DNA from 2 places in the Tepidibacter aestuarii genome. Region 2 is predicted to be linked to the other one. Evidence: riboswitches for the same ligand, from Rfam matches in the RefSeq annotation. Region 2 holds a riboswitch; the other holds the start of a gene.
The links. A riboswitch is a leader RNA that binds a small molecule or an ion and turns the genes downstream of it on or off. The one in region 2 is predicted to bind cobalamin.

Region 1 (8,009 bases), 530 kb from region 2:
ATACTGGAGAAATATTGCTGATGCAGATGTTAGAAACTGTTTAGCACTTTTAACATTCATTGAAATGGATGAGATTGAAAGACTGGCTTCATTAGAAGGATCAGAGATAAATAAAGCTAAGGAAATTTTGGCTTACGAGGTTACTAAGATAGTTCACGGTGAAGAAGAAGCTAAAAAAGCTCAAGAAGCAGCTAAAGCTTTATTTGGAAAAGGAGCTATGGCTGGATCAATTCCTTGTACTGAAATAAGCAAAGCTGATATATCTGATGGAATGGATATATTAACTGTACTTACAACTACTAAACTTGCATCTTCAAGAAGTGAAGCAAGACGTTTAGTACAACAAGGTGGAGTATCTATAAATGATGAGAAGATAAAAGAGATAGATTTTAAAATAACTGAAGGTAATTTTGAAGATGATTCTTTAATGATTAGAAAAGGTAAGAAGGTATATCATCAAGTTAAATTAGGATAGAAGGATGCTCCCTTTAATTAGGGGGTATTTTTTGTTGAGCGAAAAATGATACTCATTAAAATATCGATACTTAGTCAATATTTTTATATAACTAAAGGTTGTAGCTTATTAAATATCCTAAAAGTTCTAAACTCCCGTTGGTCAAACAACAAACTTTCTTAACGGACATTTAAACGCTACAACCTAAGTTATATAGAAAAATATTAACCCAAAACTATCTAACATTTTAATGAACATCATTTTTAAGTGTAGTGCTTAATCAACAATAGAAATATAAGGATATTATAAAAAGGATCTCCGATTCTTAATAGAGAGCTGAGGTAAAATAATGATGAACTATTTACAAAATATGTAATTGATTATATCATTATTTTAGGGAGTTGGTTAAATGGAACGTATGCAGATAATTCTTGTTGTTATTATAGTTGGGAGTTGTTTGAAGTTAATAGAAAATATAAAAGCATTTGTAGTTGATAATGAGATGTTATTGAGGTTTAGTGGATTTAGTATTATATGGATGATACCTGCTAGTATTGTTCAAATTGGTATAATATATTTGACTTTAGCGGATGAAAATAATATGGATTATAGGATTAAGGGGATTATACTAGGGATTTTAATATGGGATATTGTAATTTCATTATATTACGAAAAAACTATAACTTATAAAGGGGTAATAATTAATACTAAACTATATAAGTGGGAGGAAATAAATTCTTATACATATGACGAAGATGATTCTCATACTATATTATTTAGAACTAAAAAAAATGATGAGGTAAAGCTTAGGCTCAAAGAGTCAAATATTAAAGATGTAGAAAGTCTGTTGAACAAGAAGATAAAAAATAAAGAAATGAGTAACCAAATATAAATACCCCTCATATTATAATATGGGGGGTATTATCTTGAAAAAGTTACTCAAGGTTCATAAAAAAAAGAAAAAGAAAAAAGTTTTAACCGTAATGATTTTGATATTAATATTTTCTACCGCTTTAGGTTCATTCGTATTTGTAGATAGAAAGATAAAACCCGTAGTTCAAGCAATAGCCGAATCAAAAGCACAAGAGCTTGCAAATAGATCTATAAACAACGCTGTTGGGGGTATATTAAAGGAGAAGATAAAATATGAGGAACTTATAAGTCTTAAAACAGATGTAGATGGAAATATTACCATGATACAAGCAAATACTATACTAATGAATAAAATAGCATCTGATGTTGCTATTGAAGTACAGCAGCAGTTAAAGAAGATAAAGACTACATCTGCAAATGTCCCTTTGGGTACTGCATTTAAAAGTTCTATATTAGCAAAGTATGGACCTAAGTTGAAAATAGGGATTCAACCTGTTGGAATAGTTAATGTAGACTTTAAGACGGAGTTTGATTCATCAGGGATAAACCAGACTAGACATAGGATATATTTAGTAATAAAGACTAAGGTTAGAGTTATAATTCCATTCACATCATCATATAAAGAGGTCTTAAGTCAGATGCCTGTATGTGAGACTATAGTAGTTGGTAAGGTACCTCAAAACTATGTAAGTATTCCTAAGGAAGAGGTTGGGAATATACTTGAGCCTAGTGTAGACTAACGGAGTATGTAATTAAATATGTATAAACTTCATATTTTAGTTTAGATTTTAAAATAGTGCTTTAATTGTACCTAGGGGTTATGTTTTTCTATGAAAAACTAGCCCTTATTATTTCATTTATAGTACCAATGAATACTTACAAAATTATACATAAAAAGCTTATTATAGAATAATATACTTATTTTATATAGTCTGATTGAAGGATATGTGATATAATTTGGATGTAAAAAAGAATATTGTGCATACAGGTGCCGATTTTGAACAATCGGTTAAAAGGGAAGCAGGTGAAAATCCTGCGCGGTCCCGCCGCTGTAAAAGGGAAGTTCTTACATAAATCCACTGGGAAACTGGGAAGGAAGTAAGGATGATGAACCTTAAGCCAGAAGACCTGCCTGTATGATGATGCTGTTAACTCTACGAGCGATAGGGGGTGTTGTTATAGTGTAAATGTTTAGAGCCTAATTACTGGGATAAATTTGCATATATATATATAAACTTCTCGATGTTTTGTTGAGAGGTTTTTTTTATTTGAAAAATATTAAATTTAGAAAGGAGGGTTTTAATGTTTCTTGCATTTTTAGGTATGGTTGTTTCTCTTTTCATTTTGAGCTTAAAGACAGGATTGATTTTAGGAGCATCGGGGCTGAATAGAAAGATTATTGTTTTTATTTCGTTTATTTTTGGATTTGTTTTGTATATCTTAATTATCATGTTTACACCACGAATGAAAAGCATTTCTGTTTTTATTGATCAATATACTTTTGAAGGATCAATGATTCTAGCCGGCTTTTTAATTTATCTTGGATTACATGAGGAGTCTCAGTTTAAAGAGGATAATTCTTTATGTAGTAAAAAACATGGCAATCATATTATTGCATTTTTACCATGTCCATTTTGTCTTATTGCCATGGCAGTAAGTGTCATTTTTTTTAAGCTTCAGGTAAAAGTTTTCAATGGACTATTAGAGTTAGGTATATCCTTATTTTTTATAGCTTTATTGATTGTAGTAGCTTTTGGGACACAGTGTATGATTAAGCGTATGAATATTCAACCAGGCGGTATATTTAATTCAGTGGTGTTGTTTTTTGGAATTATAACAGTGGCATTAGGACTTTTCATTCCTAACTTTGTAAATTCTGCTCAAATGTCATTTTCATCAATGACTATTGACTCGTTGAAGATTTTAACAATGGTAGGAGTTGGATTAGCTGTAATGAGTTTTATCGGTTTTATATCTTATGAATTGAAAAATAGAAAATAGGAGGTAAGAAAAGATGAGTATTAAAGGGTCTGAATATTTAACGATTGTTTTGCATTCTATTGCACAAAGCTTCTCGATTCCGGTGATAGCGGGATTACTATTAATGACAGTAATTATTTTTATGGAACTAGGTAATTTTATTGCTGAAAGGAGAAGAAGAAAAGATGTAAAAATGGTAGAGCTAACTAAAATCTTAAGCGATATTCAAGAAAATTCTTCATGGCAGAAAAATAACCTTTGTCAAGTTGTAGAAAACAGTAAATTAATGAAAAAACAAAAAGATATAATTTTTGATTTTATGAATAAAGAAAATATAAGTAAAGACACAAAAGAAATTCTTGCAAGAGATATTTTAGACAATGAAGAATACCGTATGAAAAAAATTCTAGATAAGACAGATTTGATAACGAAATTGGGACCAGTATTGGGACTAATGGGAACACTTATTCCTTTGGGACCAGGATTAGGAGCCCTTGGCCAAGGCGATGTACAGGGGCTTTCACAAGCGGTAATTATTGCATTTGATACTACTGTAGTGGGTGTTGCGGTTGGTGCAATTTCATCTATGATTTCTAAAATCAGGAGAAGATGGTATGAAAAAGATATAAATTATATGGAAAAAATTATGGAATTAATTGTAGGGGGTGAAGTGCTTGATAAGGAAGAGTGGGAGAAAAAGAATGCAGTCACAAGATAGTGAATTAGATCCTTTAGCTGGAATGGCAAACTTAATGGATGTAATGATGGTATTTTGTTGTGGATTAATGGTTGCACTCGTTCTTTCATGGAATTTACAAAATGTTATTTTTGACACTAAGACTCCAGAGGAAAGGAAAAAGATGCAGCAGAAATTACAGAAGATAACAGCTGTAGATAAAGGAACAGAGCTTAATGAGATTCCTGAACTAAATGATGGATCAGGAGAAGGATACAATCAAATGGGAACTGTTTTTCAAGATCCTAAAACGGGAAAATTGATTTTAATTGAAGGTGAATTGTCAAATAAAGGGCAGAAAAAATAAGGAATAATTTATAATTACATAGAACAAAAGACTAACTTAAATACTATACAAATAGACTTAAAGGGGGATAAAAATTCGTGTATCATTTAAAAAATATATACAAACGTTTAATAGCTACTTTTATATTATTAAGCATAATGATGACTTATGTTATTAATATACCTATTGCAAATGCTGAGGATATGAATAAAATAAAAATTGTTTTAGTACTTGGTAGTGACAGTTATATTGCTCCTGCTGTAGATGCTTATAAAGAACTTCAAGAGAAATATCCTTTAGATGTAAAAATATTTAGCACGACACTTTTAAATAATTCAAATATTACTGATGAGTTGAAGACTGATTTAAAAAATGCAGATGCATTATTAATGGAAATGATTGGTTCAGATGGAATTAGCTCGTTAGGACCGATTATTTCAGATTCTCCTGAATCATGTCATGTATATGCTACGAGAAGTAGTGATTTTTCAGGACAGTATCCAAATATTGATTATAGTAAAGATGAAGAAATAAAAGATTACTTCACAAAAGGTGGAGTTGAAAATATGCGTAAGCTCCTTCTCTATTTAGGAAAATTAGGAGGATTACAAGTAGATGAATCAATACAACCTTCAGAAATGCCGAGTCGATTTATTTATCATCCTGATGCAAGAGAAATTTCATTTAATGCAGGAGAACTTGGTAAAGTTTTCTATGAATATATAAATAAAGAAACTGAAGAAATAGATATTGGGTTAATGACAAATACAGCACATAGAGCAGTTTATGAATCGGTTTATGAGGCAGTTTATGAAGAAGATCAAAGAATACTTTTAGCACAAGATATATTAAAAGAGAATATTATTTCTTCAGAATCAGATGAAGACAGTTGGAATGAATTATTTGTATCCTTAAGAGATTCAAATGATTTTATTACTTCTGTTACAGATGCAGTTTACAATTCAGTATGTAGTGATGATGGACCAACAACACCTATTGTAATTGATTCATCCTATCATGCTTTTTATGAAAGAGCAGACAAAAATATTGAAGCTGAAGATTTAGCAAATGCTATTAAAAATACATTGAACTGTTCTAAAGATACAAGTGATTTATTTGAACAAGTAAAAAACTGTTTAAAAACACCACAAACTTTCCCAGGAGTATTTGAAAATTTAGAGGCATATAAAGCTTGGTATAAAAGAAGTAATCATTTTAAGAAAAATGCTCCATGGATAGGAATATCAACATATAACAGTAGTTTTAAAAATAATGATATGGATATGTATATAGAATTATTAAAAGAATTAGAAAAAAATGATAGCAATGTGATACTTACATTTACAGATAGTAAGAGAGATGTGCTATTAGATGAATATTTCATTCGAAACAACAAAAGTATAATTGATGCTTATGTTGCAGGATTTGGATTCAATTATAAATACGGAAAACCTGAAGTAGGTGTTGAGCTTTTTAGAAAATTAAATGTACCGGTAATTTCACCTACATATAGTAGTGATCTGGATAATTGGGAACAAAATCCTGCTGGAATTACTAACGAAATGTATTGGCAAATAGCACTACCTGAAATGGATGGAAGAATTGAACCAGTATTTATGGGAGGAACAAAGGAAATAGGAACTGATCCTGTTACAGGTGTATCGCTTATAAAAAAAGTGGCTCTAGACTATAACATAAAACGTTTAGAAGGAAGAATATCATCTTGGGCAAATCTTAAAAACAAAGAAAATGAAGAGAAGAAGGTTGCTTTAATTTATTATAATCATGATGGTGGAAAAGATGGTATTTCTGCCTCGTATTTAAATACAATAGAAAGTGCATCTAATATTTTAGAAGCATTAAAAGATAATAGTTATAACATTGATGGAGAAACAGATTATACATCAATAAAGAAAATGATTGATGAACGTGGACGAAATGTAGGCAGCTGGGCACCAGGGGAGATGGAAAAATTATTAGATGCAGGTGCTATGACTATTCCAGTAGAGCAATACCTTGATTGGTATAATAATTTACCACAAGAATTAAAAGATGATGTAGAAGAGGAATGGGGACCTGCTCCAGGAAATATCATGGTAATAGAGGGTCAAATTATCCTGCCAGGTATGAATATGGGGAACGTTTTCGTAGGTCCACAACCTATGCGTGGTTGGGGAGATGATCCAAGCAAGATAGCTCATTCTCCAAAATTGCCACCTACACATCAATATATAGCTTTTTACTTATGGCTGCAAAATGAGTTTAGAGCTGATGCTGTAATACATTTAGGTACCCATGGTACTTTAGAATGGTTACCGGGTCGTAGTGTCGGTTTAGGTGAAGATGATTGGCCTGATCAATTGATTGGAAATATGGTGAATATTAACCCTTATATTATGAATAATCCAGGTGAAGCAACTCAAGCCAAAAGAAGAGGTTACGCAGTTACTATTGACCATTTGATTCCTCCAATGGTTCAACCAGAGCTTTATGGTGATTTAGTAAATTTACAAGATTTAATTATAAAATATTTAAATGAAATGAAAAACGGAGATAATGAAAGAACTGTGCAGCTACAAAACCAGATTATTGATATAGTTAAGAGTAATAATCTTGATAAAGAAATTAATTTAGATCTGACAAATAACTTTTATGATTCAGCTGAAGAATTACATGAATATCTTGAAGCGTTTACAGAAGAATTGATGCCTTACGGATTACATACACTAGGTGAAGCACCACAAGGAGAACTATTGGATAAGATGGTGGATTCTATTGTAAGTTATGATAAGGATAATAGGGAAAATGATAGAAGTAATATTGAAAATAACTTAACATTAGCAACTCAAGAAATTAGCAATATTTTAAGAGCTCTTAATGGAGAATATATTGAACCAGGACCAGGAAAAGATCCATTAAGAATACCTGATGCATTACCTACAGGTAGAAATATCGTTACATTTGATCCTAGAGAAATCCCTGACAAAGCAGCATGGGAAACAGGAAAAAAAGCTGCGGATCAATTGCTTGAAAAATATAAAGCTGAGTATGGAGAATATCCAGAATCTGTAGGTGTGGTGTTATGGGCTATTGAAACAATGAGGACAAATGGTGAAACTGTCGCAATGATTATGAGATTAATAGGTACAGAACCTGAATATAATAAATATGGACGAGTTGATTCTGTAAAGGTTACAGCATTGAATGAACTTGGAAGACCACGTGTTGATGTAGCAGTAACTATATCAGGATTATTTAGAGATACATTCTCAAATACAGCAGAAATTTTAGATGAAGCTTTTAGATTAGTACAAAAGCTTGATGAATCTAATGATAATAACTATCTTAAAAAACATTATAATATTATAAAGGAAAAACTAAAAGAGGAAGGTATAGATGAAGAAACAGCAGATTTCTTAGCAGGAGCAAGAATCTTTGGAGATGCACCAGGAACTTATGGAACAGGTGTTTCGAGCATGGCTGAGGCTACAGATTCATGGGATTCTCAAGAAGATCTTGTTGACGTTTACATGAATCGAATGTCATTTATTTATGGAAAAGATACTTTTGGCAAAAATTTTGATGGAAAAGCAAAAGATCTTTTTAAAGATGTATTAAGTTATGTAGATGTTGTCACTCAAATAAGAGATTCAATATGGGGAACAATGGATAATGATGAT
Region 2 (8,009 bases):
TATGGGTATTAGATAGAGGTCAAGCCATATGGGACGAAAATGGCAGAATAATAAAATTTATGGGAACGTATACAGACATAACAGAGATGAAAGAAAATCAGATAAACTTAAAGCAGAGTGAAGAAAAATTTAAGGCTTTATTCGATAATGCTGGAGATGCTATTGCGCTTATACAATTAAATGATAGACGTATGGATAGGTATATAGAAATTAATAAAAGTGCTTGTGAAAGGCTTGGATATACTAAAGAAGAATTATTAAATATGACACCATATGATATAAGAGATGATAGATCATATAATAAGTATAAAGAGTCTGTAATGAAATTAGATGAATCAAAATGTATAACATATGAAACGATTCATGTAACTAAGGACGCAATTAAAATACCAGTTGAGATAAATTGGCATTTATTTGAGTTTAATAATAAAAAAGTTATATTATCTATTGGTAGAGATATAACACAGCGAAAAGAAGCTAATGATAAGTTACTGAAAATAATAGAAGAAAATGAAGAATTACTCGCAAAAACTATTGAACACGATAGAATAAAAACTGAATTTTTTTGTAACATATCGCATGAATTTAAAACTCCATTAAATGTAATACTTGGAATTATTCAAGTGTTGAGTATTTATAAAAATGATAATTATATAAAAATAAAACCTGAAAAGTTTAATGAATATATAGATATGGGTAAGCAAAATTGCCTTAGACTATTAAGGCTTATCAATAATATTATGGATATTACAAAAATAGAATATGATTCTTTTGAAATTAAATATAAGAACTATAACATTATATATATAATAGAAAGCATAACTCAATCAGTAGTAGAATTTGCAAAATCAAATGGAATAGATATAATATTTGATACTGATATAGAAGAAAAAATAATTCCTTGTGATGTAGATATAATAGAACGGATAATATTAAATATATTATCGAATTCTATAAAAAATACTGATAAAGGCGGATGTATATGGGTGAATATATGTAATAATATTGATTATATGCTTATAAGTATAAGAGACAATGGAATAGGTATACCAGAGGATAAAATAGACACTATATTCGATAGATTTACGCAAGTTGATGGATCTTTAAAAAGAAAACACGAAGGAAGTGGAGTCGGATTATCTCTCGTAAAGTCTTTAGTAGAAAAACATAATGGAAACATATCGGTAACAAGTGAAGTCGGTGTAGGAACTCAAACGGTCATAAGATTACCGTATAATAATTGTAATAATAATTGTGAAATTGAGGAAGAATGTAATTATAATAGTGACTTAGTTGAAAAAATAAACATTGAATTTTCAGATATATATTCATTATAATTAAACTAAGGGCAATAAATAGTAGAGGAGGAAATGAAATGAAAGTAACTTTTATGAAGGTTGAGGATATAAATAGATTTGTAGAATTCGTATCTAAGTTGAAAGGTAAAGTATACTTGAAATCTGGAGAGTATTCTGTAAATGCGAAGTCTATAATAGGAGCTATGTATATAGTAAATGAAAATCCTGATCAAATAGTTGTAGAAGTTGAGGATGAAGTAGAAGCGAAACAAGTATTAACATTTTTAATGCAGGGATCTCATCTTAGAGAAGAATAAGAAAAAGACGACTTAAAAATTTAAGTCGTCTTTTTATATACTATAGGAATTATAAAATTTTCGCTCTGTGGATAATATTGATGAAATAACTACACTTACAACTATTTTGAGCAACGGAGCCCGTAGGGATCGTTGGCGACATGAGTCAGTGCGTAGCAATTAGACGAATTTTATATAATAAAATACTTCTAAAATTACTTGGAAAATATAATGTGAATTTTTGTATTTCTCGGGAAATATGTTTGAAAGGGGAATAAAATATGATAGATTGTCACATACATATATCTCTTGATGGAATAGATTTCAAAAAAGCTAGAGAGTTATCAAAAACAGAAGAAATAGAAAAAATTATAAGAAAAAGATTTAAAGAATATAAAAAAATAGGGATTTATGTTTTAAAAGATGGAGGAGATGATTTAGAAGTATCTTGTATAGCTAGAAAAATAGCAGGGGAAGAAAAAATTATATTTAAATCACCTGTCAAAGCCGTCTATAAGCATGGTATGTATGGTAAATTTTTAGGGTCTCCTGTGAGGGATTTAGATGACTTCAAAAATTTATTTCATTATTTAAAGTCTAAAGATATGGATCATCTTAAAATAGTTTTGAGTGGTCTTGTCGATTTTGAAAAATATATAAATCATACCGAAATATTTTTTAATAAAAAAGAACTTAAGGAAATTGTAAATATATCAAAAGATAATGGAATACCTGTTATGGTTCATGTGAATTCATCCGATGGAATAGATATGGCTATTGAGTGTGGTGTTGATACTATAGAACATGGTTACTTTATAAAAGATAGAGAAATTTATAAAATGGCAGAAAGAGATATTATATGGATACCAACATTATCTCCTCTTGGAAATCTAATGAAGGGAGATAATAGATTTAAGAGCTTCTTTAATGTAATAGAAAGGGTGTATAGAGAACATTTATATTCAGTAGCTCTAGCGTATGCAATGGGAGTTAAAATGGCTGTAGGGAGCGATAGTGGATGCTATAAGGTGGAGCATGTTCAAGGAACACTTGATGAGGTGAATCATTTAATAAAATCTGGGATAAGAAAAGAAGATGTTATTACTATGGCGATAAAAAATGGAATAAAAGCTTGTAACTTAAACGACAATGAGATTGGGTATGTTTATAGGAATAATAAAAGATGCTTATAGACTCTATAAGCATCTTTTATTATTAATAAAGAAAAACTTAATTCAGATAGAGTTTTTACTTCAACTGAATTTCTAGTAGAGCTAATCCGGAAGCTGTTAAGTTCTTATCTACAGCCTTAAGAGGGTAGATTCTTAGAACTTTTAGCTTTCGGATAAATCCAATATTTTTTTTATCTCATCAGCTATAATATCTAATTGTTCAGGATTTTCAATTAAATCAACCTTGTCTATGTTTACGTATAATATAGGAGAATCTGTATAGCTATCTATCCATGTTTCATATCTTGAATGAAGATTTTCCCAGTATTCTCTAGGAACTCTTTTCTCCATATCTCTACCTCTTAAGTTTATTCTATCTATTATAGTATCTATAGAACCATTCAGATAAATCATAAGATTTGGCTTTTTTAAGTGAGGGATCATATCATAAAATAAATCTCTATAAGTTTCAAAATCTCTCTTGCTCATTTTATCGTTGTCATATAAAGATTTTGCAAATATTTCAACATCTTCATATATACTTCTGTCCTGTATATTATTAAATCCATTTGATGCTATTGATTTTTGTTGTTTAAATCTTTGAGCTAGAAAATATAGTTGAAGATGGAATCCCCATTTTTCTTGATTTGTATAGAAATCATCTAGGTAAGGGTTATCATCTACTTTTTCAAAGTGAGAATTTAAATTAAGTTTTTGAGATAATAACTTTGTTATAGTAGATTTACCTGCACCTACATTTCCAGCTACAGTTATAAATATATTTTCATTTTTATCTCTAGGGATTGATGAAATATTGTTATTTATAAGTTTTAACATTAGATGCCTCCTAAATTTTTTATGCTACTTTCTACTTGTTCAATCATCCACTCTCTATCTTTTTGGCAGTTTATAAAATCCATATTTGTATTATCTACATCAATTATAATAGGTGTTTTTTCGCCAAAATAGTGTTTTAAAGATCTTTTATTAAAATAATACTCGTATTCTTCTCTTAGGTTGTCTATATAATTTCTATCCATTTGTCTTTCAAAATTTCTGTCTCTAAGAGCTATTTTTTTCATCAAAGTATCTGTGTTAGAATTAAGATAGATTATTATATCTGATTGAGGTAGACCACTTACGAATATATCATAGACTTGCTTGTATTTATGGAATTGCTTTTTGTTGAGTGTAAGACCTGCAAATATCAAATTTTTAATTATGTTATAATCGCTGATTACAATGTTACCTTGCTTAATAACCTTTTCAACATCTTCTAATTGTTTGACTCTGTTAAAGAAGAAAAATGATTCTGTTTGAAGAGCATATTCCTTAATATTAGTGTAAAAATGAGATAAAAAAGGATTTTCTTCAACTATTTCTCTTAAATGATGTGAATTAAAATGAGAGTTGAGTATATTAGATAAAGTAGTTTTACCAACTCCGATAGGTCCTTCTATGGAAATAAAAATTCCCTTTTTTGTATTTTTCATTATTAAAATCACCTTCTAAAAATAATATCTACAGTATTGTATCAAAAAAATAGAGTTAATTCTACAAAACTTGATCAAAAATACATTTCTAAATTATAGCATGATGTATTAAAATATAATTGTGACAAATGGCACGCATTATAGTTAAAATATAACCTTAGATTGAATTTTGATGAAAAAAATGGTAAAATAGTTCTAGTTAGAGGTTAGGAAGGGTGAAAAAATGAAGATATTAATAGTAGATGATGCTACTTTTATGAGAAATTTTCTCTTTGATAATATGCAAAAGCTTGGATTTGAAGTTATCGGAGAGGCTTGTGATGGGAAAGAAGCGGTTCAAAAATATATAAAATTAAAGCCTGACATAGTTACTATGGATATAACTATGCCTAAAATGAATGGTATAGAAGCATTAAAGGAAATAATAAAGATTGATGAAAGCGCTAAAGTTGTAATGATATCTGATATAGGACAACACGAGAAGATTATTGAAGCTATAAAAAGTGGAGCGACAGACTTTATAATAAAGCCTGTACACCCAGATAGATTAAAAGAATCATTAGAAAAAGTTTTTGTATAGATAATTAAACAATGCTACAAATTTCATCTCGCTTTGCCATGTTTTTATACATATAGTTAGCGGACTCTATTATGTTAAAGGCAAGAGCTGCTCCACTTCCTTCACCAAGACGCATATTCATATAAAGCATAGGTTCTAGCTTTAGAAGTTCAAGAGCTTTACTTGTTGCTTTTTCTTTTGAAAAATGAGATGCGATCATATATTCTTTACTTAAATTATTAATATTATATGCTATGATAGCAGCAGCATAAGATATAAAACCGTCTAATACAACGGGTATATTATTACTGCTTGCACCTAGTATAACTCCAGCCATAGCACCTATTTCAAAGCCACCTACTTTAGATAATACATCTATAGGGTCTTCTTTAATAGGTTTATTAATATTTATGGCTTTTTTTATTGTGTTTGCTTTTTTGATTATAGAATCATTATTAAGGCCTGAGCCCATTCCAGTAACATCGAAAGGGTCTAAGTCTCCAAATACTGATATTATAGCACTAGTTGCTGATGTATTCCCTATCCCCATTTCACCTATTCCAAGTACTGTATATCCATCATTTATAAGTTTGTTAGATAATTCAATACCTATTTCCAGTGAGCGAATAGCCTCATCGTATGTCATGGCAGGACCTTTTGCCATATTAGAAGTTCCTTTTCTTATTTTATAATCTAAAACTCCATCTATTAAATCATCACAGTTTATACCAATATCAACTGCAATTACATCTGCATTTGCACTCTTAGCTAAACAACCTACTCCACTAACTCCTTTTACGAAATTAGGAATTTGAAGTTTTGTAATTTCCTGAGGATCTGGAGCAACGCCTTCTTCATAAATACCGTGGTCAGCTGCAAATGCTAGTATAGCTTTTTTGGAAGTATCAAAGTCTGTTTTTCCATATATACCAGATAGCTGTACACAGATATCTTCTAATTTTCCTAAACTTCCTACGGGTTTAAAAAAACTGTCCAATCTTTGCTGAGCTAAATCCATATACCTTCTATCAGTTTTGCTTATAGAATTAATTGTTTTGTTTAAAAGCTTCATATTTTTATTTTCCCCCTTCTTACTTATAGTACAATTAGTACAATTCAAAAAGTCCATATCTTTAATTTTTGGTATCAAAAATTAAAGATATGGACTTTACCGTCATCCGTATCAACCCTATACAAGGCAGGTCTCCTGACTTTGTTTCATAGCTATATTCTCCTTCCCGGAAAGGACCAGTGGATACATGGATATAGCTTCACATTACAGTGGTGGGTCCGTTTAGGATTTTAACCTAATTCCCTATTCTCCTATTAAAGGCACCTTGTACTGAATATTATATTCTACGTGTTAGTGGTAAATTCCTTTTTTATTTTCTAGGTTTAAATTTGGTATATTATTCATATGTATTATGACTTTTAAATGGTTAATTTTTAAGCGCGTTGAGTTATATATAATATTTAAAATTAAATAATATAAATTTAAAAGAATTAATGAGTTGAAACTGACTCGCTGAGTCTTTTTTGATTAAAAAGAGAATTAAAAAAGACTCGTTTTGATTTTTATAGAAAAATAGAATTATGTGAAATGGTTATTTTGTCTTATTATATAATTTAGTCAGATGAATGCTTTGGCTTTAAAAAAGTGTATAAAATTTTAGAAGATTATATTTTGGCATAATTATTGCTAAATATAATGAATATGGGAAAAATATATAAATAAAAGATATATAACTATTAAAAATTCATCCGAAACCTAAAAGATTAGTTGTAGTAAAAACTTAATCTAAATTAAGTTTCACTTTATACTCATATATTATTGAGGTGATATGAATATGGATAATAAGAAAAATGAATTAGAAAATAAGTTAGATTATGAAGTGTTAAAAAAAATTTTAGATAATGCTTTTGATGAAATTTTTGTTTATGATAATAATTATCGTGTTATTTATGTAAATAGAGCATGTGAGAGGCATTATGGAATGAAACCATGTGAAATAATTGGAAAGACGTTTTATGAACTATTAGAGCTTAAATGCTGGTACCCATCTGTATTGCCTATTATATATAAAGAAAAAAGAAGAATGACTATTGAACAAAAATCATACTTAGGTGAGACTATAATAACTACTGCAGTACCGATACTTGATGAAAATGGAGATGTTGAACTTGTAGTAATGAGTGTGAGAGACAAAATACATGAAATAGATGTAGTTAGAAAAAAGTTAGAAGAAGGTTTATTAAATTGCGAAAAAATAGATAACTTTGAAGATAATATTATTGAATTTATAGAGGAGAAGATTATATCAAGAAGCCAAGAGATGAAAAAAATAATTGAACTATCAGAAAAGGTTTCTAAGGTAGATTCGACTATATTAATTAGAGGAGAATCGGGTACTGGTAAAGGGGTTTTAGTAAAACATATTCATAAAAAAAGCAATCGTAAGGATATGAATTTATTAACTATTAACTGTGCTGCTATTCCGGAAGATTTATTAGAATCAGAATTGTTTGGTTATGTAAAAGGAGCTTTCACTGGAGCGAGTGACAAAGGAAAAGTTGGGTTAATTGAACTTGCTAACAAGGGAACTGTATTTTTAGATGAGATTGGAGAACTTTCTTTAAGACTTCAAGCAAAACTTTTACATGTAATTCAGGACAAACAGTTCATTCCAATAGGAGGAAGAGAAGCGAAAAAAGTTGATATAAGGATAATAGCAGCTACAAATCGTGATTTAATGGAAATGGTAGAAAACAAAAGATTTAGAGAAGATTTATATTGGAGATTAAATGTAATTGAGATTGAAATACCTTCTTTAAGACAAAGGCCGAAAGATATTATTGCTTTGAGTAATTATTTTTTAAATAAATTCAATGATAGATACAAATATACTTGTTCTTTATCAGAAAAATGTTTAGAGTTTTTCGTAACTTACAGTTGGCCTGGAAATGTAAGGCAATTAGAAAATATCATTGAGCGCTTAGTAGTTACATCTTCAAAGCCTATAATAAGAGTTTCTGATTTACCTAAAATATTCTTTGAAGAACCAAAATCTGAAAAAGACAATGCTTTTCCTGAGTCTTTTGATTTAGAAAAAGAGAAATTTGAAAAAGAATTAATAACTAAAGTCCATGAAAAATTTAAAAGTTCTAGAAAAGTGGCAGAAGCTTTAGATATA

Region 1: it holds a riboswitch for cobalamin, as region 2 does, so the genes downstream of both, M2214_RS03460 (DUF2162 family putative transporter) here and cobT (nicotinate-nucleotide--dimethylbenzimidazole phosphoribosyltransferase) in region 2, are expected to answer to the same signal.

What each region holds. Positions count from the first base shown of each region.
Region 1 is NZ_OW235315.1:728,575-736,583, forward strand. Features, by position in the region: gene tyrS (tyrosine--tRNA ligase) at 1-475, shown strand, start outside; gene M2214_RS03450 (DUF5673 domain-containing protein) at 864-1,346, shown strand; gene yunB (sporulation protein YunB) at 1,381-2,067, shown strand; cobalamin riboswitch at 2,297-2,477, shown strand; gene M2214_RS03460 (DUF2162 family putative transporter) at 2,630-3,328, shown strand; gene M2214_RS03465 (MotA/TolQ/ExbB proton channel family protein) at 3,342-4,025, shown strand; gene M2214_RS03470 (DUF2149 domain-containing protein) at 4,009-4,350, shown strand; gene M2214_RS03475 (cobaltochelatase subunit CobN) at 4,428-8,009, shown strand, end outside.
Region 2 is NZ_OW235315.1:197,143-205,151, forward strand. Features, by position in the region: gene M2214_RS00990 (sensor histidine kinase) at 1-1,337, shown strand, start outside; gene M2214_RS00995 (HPr family phosphocarrier protein) at 1,376-1,615, shown strand; gene M2214_RS01000 (amidohydrolase family protein) at 1,876-2,787, shown strand; gene M2214_RS01005 (deoxynucleoside kinase) at 2,929-3,603, opposite strand; gene M2214_RS01010 (deoxynucleoside kinase) at 3,603-4,259, opposite strand; gene M2214_RS01015 (response regulator) at 4,483-4,839, shown strand; gene cobT (nicotinate-nucleotide--dimethylbenzimidazole phosphoribosyltransferase) at 4,844-5,890, opposite strand; cobalamin riboswitch at 5,999-6,173, opposite strand; gene M2214_RS01025 (sigma-54 interaction domain-containing protein) at 6,666-8,009, shown strand, end outside.